Regions from separate parts of the Priestia sp. FSL P4-0332 genome, predicted to be linked through region 2. Evidence: riboswitches for the same ligand, from Rfam matches in the RefSeq annotation. Region 2 holds a riboswitch; the other holds the start of a gene.
What was found. Region 2 has a riboswitch for S-adenosylmethionine ahead of metK (methionine adenosyltransferase). Riboswitches for the same ligand answer to the same signal wherever they lie in the genome.
Positions count from the first base shown of each region.

Region 1: it holds a riboswitch for S-adenosylmethionine, as region 2 does, so the genes downstream of both, MKY06_RS11385 (Na+/H+ antiporter NhaC family protein) here and metK (methionine adenosyltransferase) in region 2, are expected to answer to the same signal.

Region 1 is NZ_JBBOUA010000001.1:2,252,359-2,260,603, forward strand. It holds gene MKY06_RS11365 (Ger(x)C family spore germination protein) at 1-559, shown strand, start outside; gene MKY06_RS11370 (YtoQ family protein) at 714-1,154, opposite strand; gene MKY06_RS11375 (ABC transporter ATP-binding protein) at 1,325-2,236, shown strand; gene MKY06_RS11380 (ABC transporter permease) at 2,229-2,996, shown strand; SAM riboswitch class I at 3,098-3,204, shown strand; gene MKY06_RS11385 (Na+/H+ antiporter NhaC family protein) at 3,291-4,601, shown strand; gene MKY06_RS11390 (hypothetical protein) at 4,641-4,769, opposite strand; gene MKY06_RS11395 (LacI family DNA-binding transcriptional regulator) at 4,894-5,853, shown strand; gene MKY06_RS11400 (transcriptional regulator SplA domain-containing protein) at 5,938-6,186, shown strand; gene splB (spore photoproduct lyase) at 6,298-7,326, shown strand; gene MKY06_RS11410 (hypothetical protein) at 7,480-7,923, shown strand; gene MKY06_RS11415 (hypothetical protein) at 8,023-8,245, shown strand, end outside.
Region 2 is NZ_JBBOUA010000001.1:4,723,263-4,731,507, forward strand. It holds gene MKY06_RS24715 (class I SAM-dependent methyltransferase) at 1-375, shown strand, start outside; gene MKY06_RS24720 (tetraprenyl-beta-curcumene synthase family protein) at 388-1,446, opposite strand; gene MKY06_RS24725 (alpha/beta fold hydrolase) at 1,478-2,254, opposite strand; gene MKY06_RS24730 (gamma carbonic anhydrase) at 2,362-2,889, shown strand; gene MKY06_RS24735 (phosphatase PAP2 family protein) at 3,081-3,605, shown strand; gene MKY06_RS24740 (glycosyltransferase family 4 protein) at 3,624-4,769, shown strand; gene metK (methionine adenosyltransferase) at 4,801-6,003, opposite strand; SAM riboswitch class I at 6,136-6,253, opposite strand; gene pckA (phosphoenolpyruvate carboxykinase (ATP)) at 6,628-8,217, shown strand.

The DNA.
Region 1 (8,245 bases), 2.5 Mb from region 2:
TGTATTATCGGCAAATGGGGAAATCAAATTTGCTGGTGCTGCCATAATTAAAGGGAAAACAAACAAAATGATCGGTTTTTTGAATGAAGAAGAACTAGATGGTCTGACTTGGATCACAGGAAAAGGGAAAGGCGGGCTAGTGAAAAGCTTTGATAAAAAGACCGGTCAGCTGATTGTATACGAAATAGAATCCATGAAAAGTCATATTGAACCTCATGTTAAAGGAAATAGCATCTCCTTCAATGTGCATATTGAATCCGAGGGAAGGCTATCTGAAAATTGGGTGGTCTCAGGAAATCCTTTAGAAAATCAATTTTTACATAAGGTGCAAAAAAACTCAGAAAAAAAAGTGAAGCACCTCGTAAGAAACACGGTAGAAAAAATGCAAAAAGAATATAAAGTCGATGTAGCCGGGTTCGGAAACCAATTGAGAATTAAGAGGCCCAGAGTATGGATGAGGGTTAAAGACAATTGGGATCAAACATTTAGTGAAGTTCCAATTAACTATGATGTAAAATTAATGATTAAAGATTATGGAACGTCAGGATCAAGAAAATGAGTAGCTAAGTACAATTTTGCTTGTTTTGATGTTGAAAATGAAAGAAGCTAAAAGGAAATAGCCTTAGAGCTTGCTAAAAAAATATTTCCCCTAGTAATGAGCTTGAGGGATAAATGAAAAATAAGAGCTGTCCAGAACCGACAGCTCTTATTTGCTATTCAAAAATATAAGCTAATGCTTGAAGAGCCTGTTCTGGCGTTTCGACTACAACCTGCGCTTTGTTTGACAGTTCTTTAAGCGGGTGATGCAGTTTTTCAGGGCGAACCAAAATTAACGGTTTATCTAATGCAATGGCTGTTGCCGCATCCATTGCGCTGTTCCACTGCTTGTATTTTTCGCCAAATAAAGCAATAACCACATCAGATTTTTTAAGGAGCACCTGCGTACGTAAATTATTAATTTGAGAAGCAGCTTCATCTTTTAAGACAGCGTTAGGCTGTTTTCCTAAAATTTCTTCTCCAATGTTGTCGGAGCGGTCATGGTCTGTCATGGGACCGACAAAGGTAAGGGGAAGGTTTAATTGTTCTGCTTGGTTTTTAATTTCGTCCCGCCAATTATCGTGAATTTGCCCGGCAAGGTATACGGTTAAGTTCATTATGTAGAAGTCCTCCTCTAACTAAAGTTTGTTTTATTTTATCAAATGTAAGCGGATAATACGAATGATTTGAATGGGCTACTTTTCCAAAAATAAGGTTATAGTAGACAAATAGCTAAAAAAGAGAAACAATAGAAGGCGTATTGCTAATTAAAGAAAGGATGTACATGATGACAGAAACAGTGCTACAAGTAGATCATGTCAGTAAAGTAATTGGGAAGAAAACCATTTTGCATGATGTATCCTTATCGGTTGAGCGCGGTGAGATTTTCGGATTGCTTGGTCCAAATGGTTCTGGAAAGACAACGCTAATTCGTACCGTCGTAGGACTCATTAAAGAAACAGAGGGCACGATTACCGTTAACGGCTTTCCTTTAAAAGAACAGTTTACATCAGCTATGAAATCAATTGGAGCGATTATTGAAAACCCTGAGTTTTATGATTATCTGACGGGCTATCAAAATTTAAAACACTTTGCGAATATGCATGAAGGGATCACATCAGAACGCTTGGATGAAGTGATTGCTTTAGTAAAGCTTGAAAACAGCATTCATGCAAAAGTGAAGACGTATTCTCTTGGGATGAGACAGCGTTTAGGAGTGGCTCAAGCTATTTTACATAAGCCTGCATTGCTTTTATTAGACGAACCAACAAATGGTCTAGACCCAGCGGGAATGAGAGAATTTCGTACATATTTACAAACGCTTTGCAGGGAAGAAGGAATTTCAATCTTAATCGCGAGCCACTTATTAAAAGAAGTAGAAGCACTATGTGACCGCGTTGGCATTATTCAAGACGGTGAGTTAAAAGCCATTCAAGATCTATCTCCAAATCGTCAAGATCAAGGAATGTACGTAGAATTTGAAGTGTCTGATGCGCAAAAAGCAGCGGATCTTTTATCACAAGAATTTGAAGTAACGATGAGATCACATAGTATCGACGTGGCGATTGTAAAAGAACAAATTCCAGCTGTGAATAAAAAATTAGTGGACAGCAATATTTTAGTCTACCGAATCACTCCTGTGTATGAGACGCTTGAAGATTCGTTTATGTCCGTTACGGAAGGAGAGCACCATGCTTAAGTTAATTCAAAATGAACATATGAAATGGTTTCATAAAAGAAGTACAAAAGTCACGTTTATTACAATCGGTATTTTAACTCTTTGTATGGCTCTTTTAATGAAGAAAGTAGCAAACAGTGCAGGAACAGAAGACAACATTTTGAACTTCCTGTCATTTAGTTCAGGTATGCTCATTCTTGTTCAATTTTTTGCTCTTGCTGTTGGAGGGTCAATGGTTGCAAAAGAGTTTGAAGCAGGTACCATTAAGTTTCTTTTAATTCGTCCTGCTAGACGTTCAACGATTTTAGCATCCAAGTACCTAACCCTCATTTTAATTAGCTTGTATTATTTACTGAGCTATTTGCTTTTTTCGTTTGTATGGGGAGCATTGTTCTTTGGCTTTACCAGTCTAGAAGGAGATGCGCAGCTGCTTAAAAACATTACGCTTACGTATGATAGTGCGTATATGGAAACGTTTATGATGATGACGTTCGCATTCATGCTGTCGTCTTTATTTAGAAACAGCGCGCTTGCTTCAAGTCTAGCTATTGTCGTAAGTATCGGGGCAAAAGCTGTAACAGGACTAGTATCAGAGTTTGGTTTATGGTGGGGGAAATTTTTACTGTTCGCCAACACAAACTTTGTGCAGTATATGGACGGAATGAAGACGATGTTTGACGGCATGACGATTCCATTTTCAATCTTCGTCTTAGTCGCGCATTTTGTCTTCTTTATGGGCGTAGCTTGGGCAGCGTTTTTAAAACGAGACGTAGCTAATTGATGTGAGAATTTTCGCACTATATATTTTTCTGAAATAGCATTTGACAATTAAATAAAAAGAGATTACAGTAGTGAAAGACTATTTTTAAAACAACTATAAACTTCTTATCAAGAGAGACGGAGGGACTGGCCCTATGATGTCTCGGCAACTGGCTGTACGCAGTGCGGTGCCAAATCCAGCAGACGATGTTTCGTTTGGAAGATGAGAAGGGTAATCTTATGATACAAAATAAGAGACCTCTTCTTATCAATAAGAAGAGGTCTTTTTTTATTACGTAAACAAGAGGTGTTAAGAATGGAACAACAAAAAGGAAACGGCTGGGCGCTGTTACCGCTGGGCGTCTTTTTAGTCCTGTTTGTCGGATCAGGAATTATAACGGGAGACTTTTATAAGCTGCCTGTATTAGTAGCCATTATCATTGCAGCCATTGTGGCGCTGGCTATGAACCGCAAAGATTCACTTAATGTAAAAGTGGAGCGTTTTGCTAAAGGAGCAGGACATCCTGATATCATTATTATGGTGCTTATTTTTATTTTAGCAGGTGCTTTTTCTGAAGTCGCTAAAGGCATGGGAGCTGTGGATTCAACGGTAAACTTAGCGCTTTCTGTGCTTCCGCAAAGCTTAGTCGTAGCAGGAATCTTTGTTATTGGCGCATTCATTTCAATTTCGATGGGAACATCAATGGGAACAATTGCTGCGCTGGGACCTATCGCTGTAGGAATCAGTGAGCAAGCGCATGTTTCTGTTACATTGGCAATAGCCGGTGTGATTGGCGGTGCAATGTTTGGTGATAATTTATCTGTTGTCTCTGATACAACCATTGCGGCAGTTCGTACGCAAAAAACAAATATGACAGATAAATTGAAAGTAAACTTTTTTATCGTACTTCCTGCAGCGATTGTTACAGTGATTCTATTGCTTGTAATGACGCTAGGAAACACGTCATCAGTAGAAATTAAAGATTTCAGCTGGTTTAAAATCTTGCCTTATATCGGCGTACTCATTGCTGCAGTATTTGGTGCAAACGTATTAAGCATTTTAACCGGAGGAATTGTGCTAGCCGGCGTGATTGGATTAGCTGACGGAAGCTACACGCTTTCTTCTCTTGCTAAAACTGTGACAGAAGGTATTGGCGGAATGTCAGAGTTAATTATTTTATCTCTGTTAATTGGCGGAATGGTTGAGCTTATTCGCTATAATGGCGGTATTCAGTTCTTATTGAATTTATTAACACGACGCATTCAAACAAAAAAAGGCGGAGAATTCAGCATCGCCGGACTGGTAAGTTTAACTAATTTAGCGACGGCTAATAACACGATTTCAATTATTACAGCAGGTCCGTTAGCAAAAGAAATCTCTGATAAGTATTCAATTGATAATCGTAAATCAGCCAGTCTGCTGGACTTGTTTTCATGCAGCGTTCAAGGGCTTATCCCTTACGGCGCACAAATGCTTCTCGCAGCAGGGTTTGCTAAAGTTTCACCGATTGAGATTATTCCATTTACATTCTATCCAATGTTAACAGCGGTTTGCGGAATCATTGCGATTGTAATTGGATTTCCTCGTTTAAATAAAAAGTCTAAGTCATCTAAAGAAGCTGCGTAATATGAAACCCTTAAAAAGAATGTTCTTTTTAAGGGTTTTTTACTGTTTGAAAAAATCAGTCGGCTTTTCTTCATCTAACTCCTTCCAAAGCGTCTCATTTTGTTTAAGTGCATAAGCCGCTCCTCCAATTTCAATTCCGCATAATAAAATAAATAATAAAATACCCATGAAATGACCTCCTTACGTAAATGAATAAAAACACGATGGTAACGGGTTTAGCTTCTTGCTGTTTCACTTTATAATGAGAATAAAGTATGAAACGCGTTTCAGCGCAAGAGAAAAAGGTGAAAACATGACAAATATCCGAGATATCGCAAAAAAAGCGGGTGTATCTGTTTCGACTGTATCCCGGGTGCTAAATCATCATCCGTATGTAAAAGAAGAGAAACGCCGGCTGGTAGAGCAGGTTATTCACGAACTTAATTATGAACAAAACATTAATGCCGTTCACTTATCAAAAGGGAAAACAAATATGATTGCCGTCGTCTTGCCTTTTATTAATCATCCGTATTTTAGTCTGCTTTTAGAAGGAGTGGCATCTAAAGCGTTAGAAAAGCAGTATCAGCTTGTTATTTGTCAGACGAACTATGATGTGAAAAAAGAAGAAGAAGCGCTTCATATGCTGAAAACAAAGCAAGTTGATGGAGTGATTATTTGTTCTAGAGCAAGCAGCTGGAGCACGATTGAATATTATCAGCAGCACGGGCCGATAGCCGTGTGCGAAAACGTACAGAATCGTTCTATTCGCTCCGTATACGTTGATCATTATGCAGCTTTTAAGCAGGCGCTTATGTATTTAAAAGAAAAAGGATATACGGATATTGGCTACTGTATTGGAAGAATGACGGGTACAAATAGCCTGCAGCGGCAACAAGCATACAAAGAATATGTAGAAAGAATAAATCAGCCTTATCATCCGGAATGGGTTTTTCAAGGCTGTTTGAACGTGACAGATGGTGAAAAAGTGGTGGAAAAACTAGTGCAGATGAAAAATCGGCCTCAGGCGCTTTTAGTAACAAATGATCAAGTAGCTATTGGAATAAAAGCTCAGTGCGAACAAGCGGGTATTTCAGTTCCTGGTGAGTTAGCTATCATTGGTTTTGATAATCATCCGCTTTCTTCTTATTTACAAATAACAACGATAGAACTTCCTCTTAAGGAAATGGGCGAAACGCTTTTTACATTAGTGGGAAGCAAGGTTCCTCAGAAAATTGAGCTCCCTTTTCGGTTTATTGAGCGTAAAAGCGTATGAATTCTTGATGATGCTATGAGGGTTTTTACCGGATAAAATGAGCAAAAGCGGACATCATACGAGTAAAGAAAAAAGAAAAGGATGATGATCGTGGAGAAAAAAGAATATCAAGTGGGAGATCAAGTATTTGTTATTTACCGAAATCCTCATACGGCAAACGTTGCAAATATTAATCAAGCTGAAATTGTTGAACATCCTGAAAACAAAGGTGAAAAGGCGCTGTTTTTACATGAGTCTTATCATTTGTTAGCTGAAGATGATGCCGTGTATTCAACATATGAAGAAGCTGAAAAAATGTATAATAAGATATTTGATTATGAACAATATGACTGACGCAAGGCTCTCTTAAACGGAGAGTCTTTTTTGTTTGAAAAATAATTACCAAGGATAGAGTCGTTTTATTTTTCAAACGCTATTAATATTAGAAAAAAGGAAGTGTACATGATGATAAAACCTTTTGTACCTCAATTAGTATATATTGAGCCAGGGGCAATGGAGTACCCGCTTGGTGTTCAATTAAAAGAAAAATTTGAGAAGATGGGAATTGAGATTCGTCAAACAACTTCTCATAATCAAGTGCGTAATATACCGGGAAAAAATGATTTGCAAAAATATCGCAATGCCAAGTCGACTTTAGTAGTTGGCGTGCGTAAAACATTGAAATTTGATACATCTAAACCGTCAGCTGAATATGCAATACCGTTTGCAACAGGGTGTATGGGGCACTGTCACTATTGTTATTTGCAGACAACAATGGGAAGCAAACCATATATTCGCACGTACGTGAATGTTGAAGAAATATTAGGTCAAGCAGAGCAATATATGCAGGAGAGAGCCCCTCAAATAACGCGATTTGAAGCGGCTTGTACATCTGATATCGTAGGAATTGACCATTTGACACATTCATTAAAGCGCGCGATTGAATATTTTGGGGAAAGTGAACTAGGTCAACTGCGCTTTGTGACTAAATTTCATCACGTGGATCATTTATTGGATGCTAAACATAATGGTCGCACGCGCTTCCGCTTTAGCATAAATGCAGATTATGTTATAAAAAACTTTGAACCTGGTACATCTCCTCTTGATTACCGGATTGAAGCTGCTAATAAAGTTGCAAAAGCCGGATATCCACTTGGCTTTATTGTGGCGCCTATTTACATTCATGAAGGTTGGCAAGAGGGATACCGTCAGTTGTTTGAAAAGCTTGACGCCTCTATACCTGAGGAGTCAAGAGATGATATTACGTTTGAAATGATTCAGCATCGCTTTACCAAGCCGGCCAAGCGGGTAATCGAGAAAAATTATCCGAAAACAAAGCTTGAGATGAATGAAGAGGAGCGCCGCTACAAATGGGGGCGTTACGGAATTGGAAAATATGTATACGCAAAAGATGAAGAACAAGAATTAAGAGAGACGTTGGAATATTACATTGATCAGTATTTTCCGAATGCAAAAATCGAATACTTTACGTAATTATTCTACAGTAATTGAAAAGTTATTCTGACGCCTTAGTCAAAATAACTTTTCAATTTTTAATGTAAAAAAATAAATTGCTTGCTAATAAGTTGAAAAAAAGAGGTTATTTTTATCTCTTGTCGTATTACATACAAAAGGGAGGTGACTGAGATGTTAAAAAATGAAGAGTTTGCGCTAACAAAAGAATTAACAAACGAACAGCAAGAAGCTGCACGAAATTTTATTCAAGTGTTGTTCCAAGAAAATTTATCTGAATTTTGGAACATATTATGTGATATCGATAAGTCTCGTATTTACGGCTTGTATGAAGCAAACCATTATTATGATTCTGATATTGAACTACATGGGTTTGTACAAGAAATAAGAGATAATGTAAGAGCTGTTTATGCGCCTCTTCAAGGGCAAGGGGGTATTTCGACGAAGGTTCGATATACAAGCGAAGGAAAGATGTATGTATACATATTAGGCAGTGGCGAAAACCCTAAGGTATATCCTGTTGGATTAATGCCTGAAACATATATCGAACAAGAACGTTTTTCTCAGCGGCTTCAAATTAGCATTTATAACGACGAGTTTCGAAACGTTGCCCTATAAACCATATATATAGAAAAATAAAGAATAATAAAATTAATTTGTTAAAATAGCAATATTTGGGGTATGTAATAGGTATACCATTAAAAAGGGGTGAAAGAAATGCATTATTATCGTATTTCAGAGGGAGACCATGAAGAGTATTGTGAAACGATTCTGCTTCATGAAAAGAAGTTTTGCAAAGAAACATTTCAATCTATGGTGCGAGAAGCAATGAACAATAAGCCCGGTAAAATTGACCGTGTGGATATTGTTAAATATTTAATTGGTCACCATAGCTTTCAAGTAGCCCACATCGAAGCGGGATTTCATAGTACATACAGCG
Region 2 (8,245 bases):
ACAGAACACCATGTAGAAAACAGAGTAACACTTATCCAAGAAAGCCACAGCAATATAAACATGCTTCCTCGTTCTATTAAAGGACGAGTCACGGGTGCTGTCTTTAATTTAGGTTATTTACCAGGTGGAGATAAAGACATTGTCACCACTTCTGAAACAACAATCTCTGCAATTGAGCAGTTACTTGATTTGTTAGCACCTGAAGGAGTGATTGTGCTCGTTATTTATCATGGACACGAACAAGGGAAACAAGAAAGAGACGATTTACTAACGTATGTCCAAAATCTTGATCAAAAAGACGTTCACGTTTTACAATATCGTTTCATGAATCAGCAAAACAACCCTCCCTTCATCATTGCTATTGAAAAAAGATAAGCCGCATATGGCTTATCTTTTTAACATTCGGTACAAGCGTCCGTTGATATAGAAAAAGTAGCTGAGGGCTCCCCCCGCTTTTATTAACCTACGTGCATTCACATGAACATGTTTTTGTGCCCGCACTTTTTGATCCGACAAATAAACGCCCAAGAGTCCTTTATAGATAAAGCAGTGAAAGTGATAATCCGGCAGTTTTTTAGCATATTCGTCCGCTTTTACGACAAAATGCAAAAAGCGATCCATCATTTGCTGATAATGAGGATAATAAAAACAAAAGTTCAAATCTCCTCCTGCTTTATCTTCTTCTTGGTCAATTAAATAATCGAGTAAAATATGTAAGCCTTGAATATAAGGAAAATATCCTGCTTTTATTTTCTGCGTCATTTCTTCGGTCATCTCTTCTTGAAAGCTATAAGCAACTAAACAAAAAATTCCTAACGTTGAACCAGAGCACGCTGAAAATTCATACCACTCCATTTCAGGAACACTGTGCCGGTGAGCATCGAACCAATTCTCTAATCGTGGAACTCTTTCCTTGATTTCAACATGCTTATGTATTTGCAAATCACAATAATAATTAGCTAGTTCTAATAAATGTGAAGAGACTATATGGTAATTACAAGCTTTTCGCAAGGACTGCTGACAAGTCTGGACAAGTCCGGCTAAGTATCCTCCGTCGTCTTTATCCGCTCGAAAACGATAGTAATCCCCAAGAGGTGCATGAGGAGTCAACGCATCTGGCATCGATTCATGTAAGGCGGCAAAATCTTTAGGGTCTAGCGAATTGCTGCGGTCACATAAGTTATCTAAGTAATCGCTGATTGTTTGGTAGGCAACAATAAATTTCACGCATTCAATCATGTTTTCTTTCGCTAAAATCGATAGGATACCGCCTCCTTCACAATGAAAAGTTTTTGTATCGATACTTGCCAATGCTTGAGTACGCAATTCTTTATTAGGAATCTCTTTTGCTCGTTCGCGCCAATGATTAAGCTCATGATGAACGACAGGAAACACTTCTCGATAAATTTTTCTCATTAATGAAATAGGATGAGACGGAATCTTCATTTATTTTCACCTCAATTTCTTACCGCACTTATTAAATGTGAAGATCGACAAAACTTTTCGCATATGTAAAAACGTATTCTCTTTCAGGCTCATTAAAGATTTCGTGATACAGCTGAGACCATTCTTTGTAGATTTTTTCACTTAGCTCTATTTCATCAAACCACTGCCTAACAATCAGCTTTTCAATAATTTTATCTTCTCCTGCCTGCATCACAAGAAGCGGGACATCAGGCAAACGATCGATATCTTTAAAAGCTAAGTTGACAGCTTGGATCAATTCCCGGTACCATCTTACAGAAACTTTTGTAACATACAGTGAGTCATTTTCATCTTCATCTCGAACTTCTTGGTTTCTTGTTGCTTTTTCAACAGTGAGACCTAAATCGAAAAGTTTGTTCGGCATGACTTTATTTAACCCTTTAGATAGCATATCTAAATAAGCCGGTACTTGCTCTTTTAATCCTAGACAAGGAGAGGAAAGAATCGCACCCCATATAGGGAGGTTTTTTGTCTGGAGCGTACGAATAACCGCCAGTCCTCCCATACTGTGACCTAACAGGAAAATAGGCAAATCATATTTTTGCGCTTCACGTACCCATTCTTCCACTTCATACACATATTCATCAAAGGATAGGATATGTCCTCTTCTTCTTGTTGTTAAGCCTTGGCCAGGAAGGTCTCCCATAATTACGTGCATTCCAACCGAACGCCACATCTCAATCAGCCAGCGATAGCGTCCGTGATGCTCCGCTGCTCCATGGACCATGACAATAACGCCTTTTGGATTTACTGCTTCCCATTTATGCATTTGAGTTACTCCTTCTTCCTTTTTTTGTTTACCTGCTTAAAAAACCTTTGTACACTTACATTAGAAGATTTACTACTTTTTTTCAACTAATAAAGGGAGATGATTTGATGATTTATCCGTATAAAGAAAAAATGCCTACCATTGCACCCAGCTGCTTCATCGCAGACTATGTCACGATTACTGGAGATGTCACCATTGGTGAAGAAAGCAGCATTTGGTTTAACACTGTTATTAGAGGAGATGTTTCACCTACGATTATTGGTAAACGAGTAAATATACAAGATCAATCAACACTCCATCAAAGCCCAAATGCTCCATTGCTTATTGAGGATGATGTGACAGTAGGACATCAAGTTATTTTACATAGCTCCATCATCCGCAAACGCGCGCTCATTGGCATGGGTTCTATTATTTTAGACGGTGCAGAAATTGGTGAAGGTGCTTTTGTCGGTGCTGGAAGCTTAGTGCCTCCCGGTAAAAAAATACCACCTAATACTCTCGCACTCGGCCGACCTGCTAAAGTGATCCGCACTCTGACAGAAGAGGATTTAAAAGATATGCAGCGCATTCGTACAGAATATGTAGAAAAAGGGCAGTATTATAAGTCTATTAAGAAATCTGATTCTTCATTATAAAGGAAACGTTCCCTCAGAAAGTCACACTGAGGGAATTTTTTTAGTATCTCCACAAACTCTCCAATCATGTTCTATTCTCTCCACAATTGTAAAGAAATTTCCATATTAATTTACATCGTTTTAGTACTGCCTCCACAATTAAAGATTAAACTGAATAATAAAGACGTATTTATTGAAAAGGGAGCGACTCTATGAAAGCCAAGTTAATTCAGTATGTATACGATGCCGAATGCCGATTATTCAAAAGCGTAAACCAACATTTTGATCGAAAGCACTTAAATAGATTTTTACGTTTACTAACTCACGCCGGAGGAGCCACTTTTACCATTGTGATAGCGTGCTTGCTGCTATTTCTGTATCCTTCATCCGTCGCTTACGCTTGTGCGTTTTCTCTAGCCGTTAGTCATATTCCAGTCGCCATTGCTAAAAAACTATATCCGAGAAAACGACCTTATATTCAATTAAAACATACAAAAGTGTTAGAAAATCCATTAAAAGATCATTCATTTCCATCTGGGCATACAACAGCTATTTTTTCGTTGGTTACCCCTCTTATGATTGTTTATCCAGCCTTCGCTGCTGTTCTTTTGCCTCTTGCAGTAATGGTAGGAATTTCAAGAATTTATCTTGGCCTGCACTATCCGACGGATGTCATGGTAGGTCTGATACTGGGCATCTTTTCGGGTGCTGTTTCACTGAACATATTTTTAACTTAATTGATAGGAGGAGTACTAATGAGAATTGCTTTATTTACGGATACATTTGCTCCAGAAGTTAACGGAGCTGCTAAAACACTTTATCAATTTACTCAGTACGTCAAATCAAAGCAAATTCCCATCCAGGTATTTGCTCCTGAATTTGCTCATGATCAGTCATTTTCAACGTATGTTCACCGTTCGCCCAGCATGCCGTTTTTCCTTTATCCAAACAGCCGCTTTTCATTGCCAAACGTTCTAAAAATTAAAAAGCAGCTGCAGGCATTCAATCCTTCTATTATTCATTTGGCCACTCCTTTTACAATGGGGGTTTGCGGCTCCTATTACGGGAAAAGATTAGGTGTTCCTCTTGTCGGCTCTTATCATACCAATTTTGATGATTATTTATCTCACTATGAACTTGAAAAAATGCGTGTACCACTGCAAAAATATATGAAATGGTTTTATAAACCTGTACAAAAAATATTCGCTCCCTCTGAAGTGACCAAACAGCAGCTAGAAGAACAAGGGTTTCACAACGTAGATATTTGGTCGCGAGGAGTAAATCATAAATTATTTCATCCCCACTATGACCGCTTTGATATTCGTATTAAATATAATATAAAAAAACCCTACATCTTAACGTATGTAGGAAGATTAGCTAAAGAAAAGAACGCTGATTTTTTAATAAAAATCGCACGATCTCTACCTGATCATATCCGTCATCAAATTCACTGGGTTATTGTGGGAGACGGCCCTTTAAAAGAACAAATGCAGCAGCAAGCATCTGAGCATATGACATTTACAGGCTTCCTTGAAGGTAAGCAACTTGCTCATATCTATTCATCATCTGATTTGTTTGTTTTTCCTTCAGAAACAGAAACCTTCGGAAATGTTGTACTGGAATCTCTTGCTTCTGGAACTCCTGTAGTGGCAGCAAATGCAGGAGGAGTTAAACAGATGGTTCAGCACGGGCGAAACGGCTACCTTTGCAAACCTCACTCCTTAGAAGAATTCAGTTCGGCTATTACAGATTTACTCGATGATTTGCATCAGCGTCTTCACTTTGGCCATGCAGCGAGACAATACGCTCTTACTCAATCATGGGACGCCATTTTTCAGCATTTGCTTTCAGAATATGAAAGTGTCGTAGAAAAATCTGCTGCAGGTATTCAATGGGCATAAAAAAATCTCCGTTTTCACGGAGATTTTTTTATTATTTAGCTAAAGCTTGAGTTTTTAATGCTTCCGCTTTGTCTGTGAACTCCCAAGGAAGCTCCACATCCGTACGACCAAAGTGGCCGTAAGCTGCTGTTTGCTTATAAATTGGGCGACGTAAATCAAGCATTTTAATGATGCCTGCTGGACGTAGGTCAAAGTTTTTGCGTACTACGTCTACTAGTACTTCTTCAGAAACTTTTCCTGTACCGAATGTATCAATTGAAATAGATACTGGTTGTGCAACACCAATTGCATATGCTAGTTGTACTTCACATTTATCAGCAAGATCAGCTGCTACAATGTTTTTCGCAACATAACGAGCTGCATAAGCTGCTGAACGGTCTACTTTTGTTGCGTCCTTACCAGAGAATGCACCGCCGCCGTGACGAGCATATCCGCCGTAAGTATCAACGATAATTTTACGACCAGTTAAACCAGCATCTCCTTGAGGACCGCCGATTACGAAACGTCCTGTTGGGTTAATGAAATACTTTGTATTTTCATCAATTAACTCGTTTGGAACAACTGGATTAATAACATATTCTTTTAAGTTACGTTGAATTTGCTCTAACGTTACTTCTGGGTGATGCTGGGTTGAAATAACAATTGTATCGATGCGAACAGGTTTGTTGTTTTCATCATATTCAACTGTTACTTGTGTTTTACCATCCGGGCGAAGGTAAGGAAGAATTTCTTCTTTACGTACTTCTGTTAGACGGCGAGCAAGTTTATGAGCTAATGAAATTGGAAGAGGCATTAATTCTTTTGTTTCGTTACATGCATAACCAAACATTAACCCTTGGTCTCCAGCTCCGATTGCTTCGATTTCTTCATCTGACATTTGACCTTCACGTGCTTCTAACGCTTGGTCTACACCAGCAGCGATATCAGCTGACTGCTCGTCGATAGATGTTAATACTGCACAAGTTTCAGCATCAAATCCGTATTTTGCACGAGTATAGCCAATTCCTTTAATTGTTTCACGAACTGTTTTAGGAATATCCACGTAAGTAGAAGTTGTAATTTCACCACTTACTAAAACTAAACCAGTTGTTACGCTTGTTTCACAAGCAACACGAGCATTTGGATCCTTTGCTAGGATAGCATCAAGAATTGAGTCAGAAATTTGGTCACAAATTTTATCGGGATGTCCCTCTGTAACAGATTCTGACGTGAACAGACGACGTTGTGTTGACATCAGTTTTCCTCCTTATAAATACGATACATTGTGATACGGTACTCATTCCCTTATTTTCACTACACGTTAAAAAATATAAAAAAACCTTTCCTTGTATCGAGGAAAGGTATCAAATTCTACATAAGCCTTTCACTCTTATCGATCAAGGTTGTGCCCTTGCATCAGGTTAGCACCTTATCGTCTACACAAAAAAATGACGATGGTTGCTGGGTTTCATAGGGCCTGTCCCTCCACCAGCTCGGGATAAGAGAGTATCCGTTCAAGGACATATAATACATGAAAAAGCGCTTCACTGTCAACAACATTCAAATGGAAATCATCTCTTTATGTTTGAATCTGTTTTAATGTAACATACTCAAATTCCGAAATAGTACATCTTATTAAGAATCATCACTAAGTTTAGTTAATAAGACAGATCAAAATGAGGCTTTCACTTAAAATAGCTTCACTTTTTTTGCTCCTATCACATATACATGTGTCTAAAATAGGTATAACGTACATTTTTTTATAATAAACAAACATTTTTAGTTAAATAGTATAGAATAATTAAATAAATGTGTTATACTAATTATAAATTTCAAACATTAATGAATAAATAATAGCTAAAAAAGGAAGGTAGTGCACATGAGTACTGTTGATATGTCTATCGAATTAAATGGTTTGCTTCAATTAAAAACAACAAAACACCAATTATCTGTTCCACAACTTGTTGAAAAAATTCTAGCTCGACGCGAAGGAACGCTGACTTCTACAGGTGCTGTGTCAGTCGAAACCGGAAAATATACAGGTCGCTCTCCTTTAGATAAATTTATTGTAAGCGATGCTGTGTCTTCAAAAACGGTTGAATGGGGACCTGTCAATCAGCCAATTTCTGCTCAGCGATTCGATGCGCTATACAAAAAAGTCTTAACCCACTTAAAGAAGCAGGATGAACTTTTTGTTTTTAATGGATATGCTGGAGCTGATAAAAAGTATCAGTTACCAATTCAAGTAGTTAATGAATTTGCATGGCATAACCTATTCGCTCAGCAGTTATTCATTCGCCCTTCAGCCGAACAAAAAACAAATGATGATGTGAAGCCGTTTACAATTGTAGCAGCTCCAACGTTCAAAGCTGATCCTGAAACAGACGGGACGAATTCTGAAACCTTCATTATTCTTTCGTTAGAGCGACGCATCGTGCTAATTGGAGGAACTGAATACGCTGGTGAAATGAAAAAATCTATTTTCTCAGTGATGAACTTCTTGCTTCCTCAAAACAATATTCTATCCATGCACTGTTCTGCTAACGTAGGAGAAGAAGGTGACGTTGCATTATTCTTTGGTTTATCTGGAACGGGTAAAACAACGCTTTCTGCTGATGCAAACCGTCGTTTAATCGGAGATGACGAGCACGGTTGGTCAAGCTCTGGTGTATTTAATATTGAAGGAGGATGCTACGCGAAGTGCATTCAGCTTTCCGAAGAAAAAGAACCGCAAATTTTCAATGCAATTCGCTTCGGCGCCGTACTGGAAAATGTAGTGTTAAATCAAAATACGAAAGTAGCAGATTACAATGATAATAGTTTAACAGAGAATACTCGTGCCGCTTATTCAATTGACTCTATTGATAATACGGTATTGCCAAGCGTTGCTGGGCACCCTACAGCTATTGTCTTTTTAACTGCTGATGCCTTCGGCGTCTTGCCTCCAATCAGCAAGCTTACAAAAGAACAAGCGATGTACCATTTTCTGAGCGGATACACTAGTAAGTTAGCTGGAACAGAGCGCGGCGTAACATCGCCACAGGCTACTTTCTCTACATGCTTTGGTGAGCCTTTCTTACCCCTTGCTCCAACAACTTATGCAGAAATGCTAGGAAAGAAAATCGATGAACATAATGTAAATGTATACCTTGTAAATACTGGATGGACCGGCGGTGAATACGGCGTGGGCGAACGAATGAAGTTAAGTTACACTCGAGCTATGGTTCAAGCAGCCCTTGAAGGAGAACTAGCTAATACCGAAACAGTAACAGATGCTATTTTTGGTTTATCGATTCCAACTCATGTTCCGGGAGTTCCTGATGAAGTGCTTCAGCCTTCTAAAGCATGGAACGATGCGACAGCTTATAACCAAAAGGCAACTGAGCTTGCTGCTAAATTCAAAGCTAATTTCAAGCGTTTTAATGATGTAGCATCTGACATTTCAACATTAGGCGGACCTAGAGTCTAATAAAAAACCGATCGTCTATAAGACGATC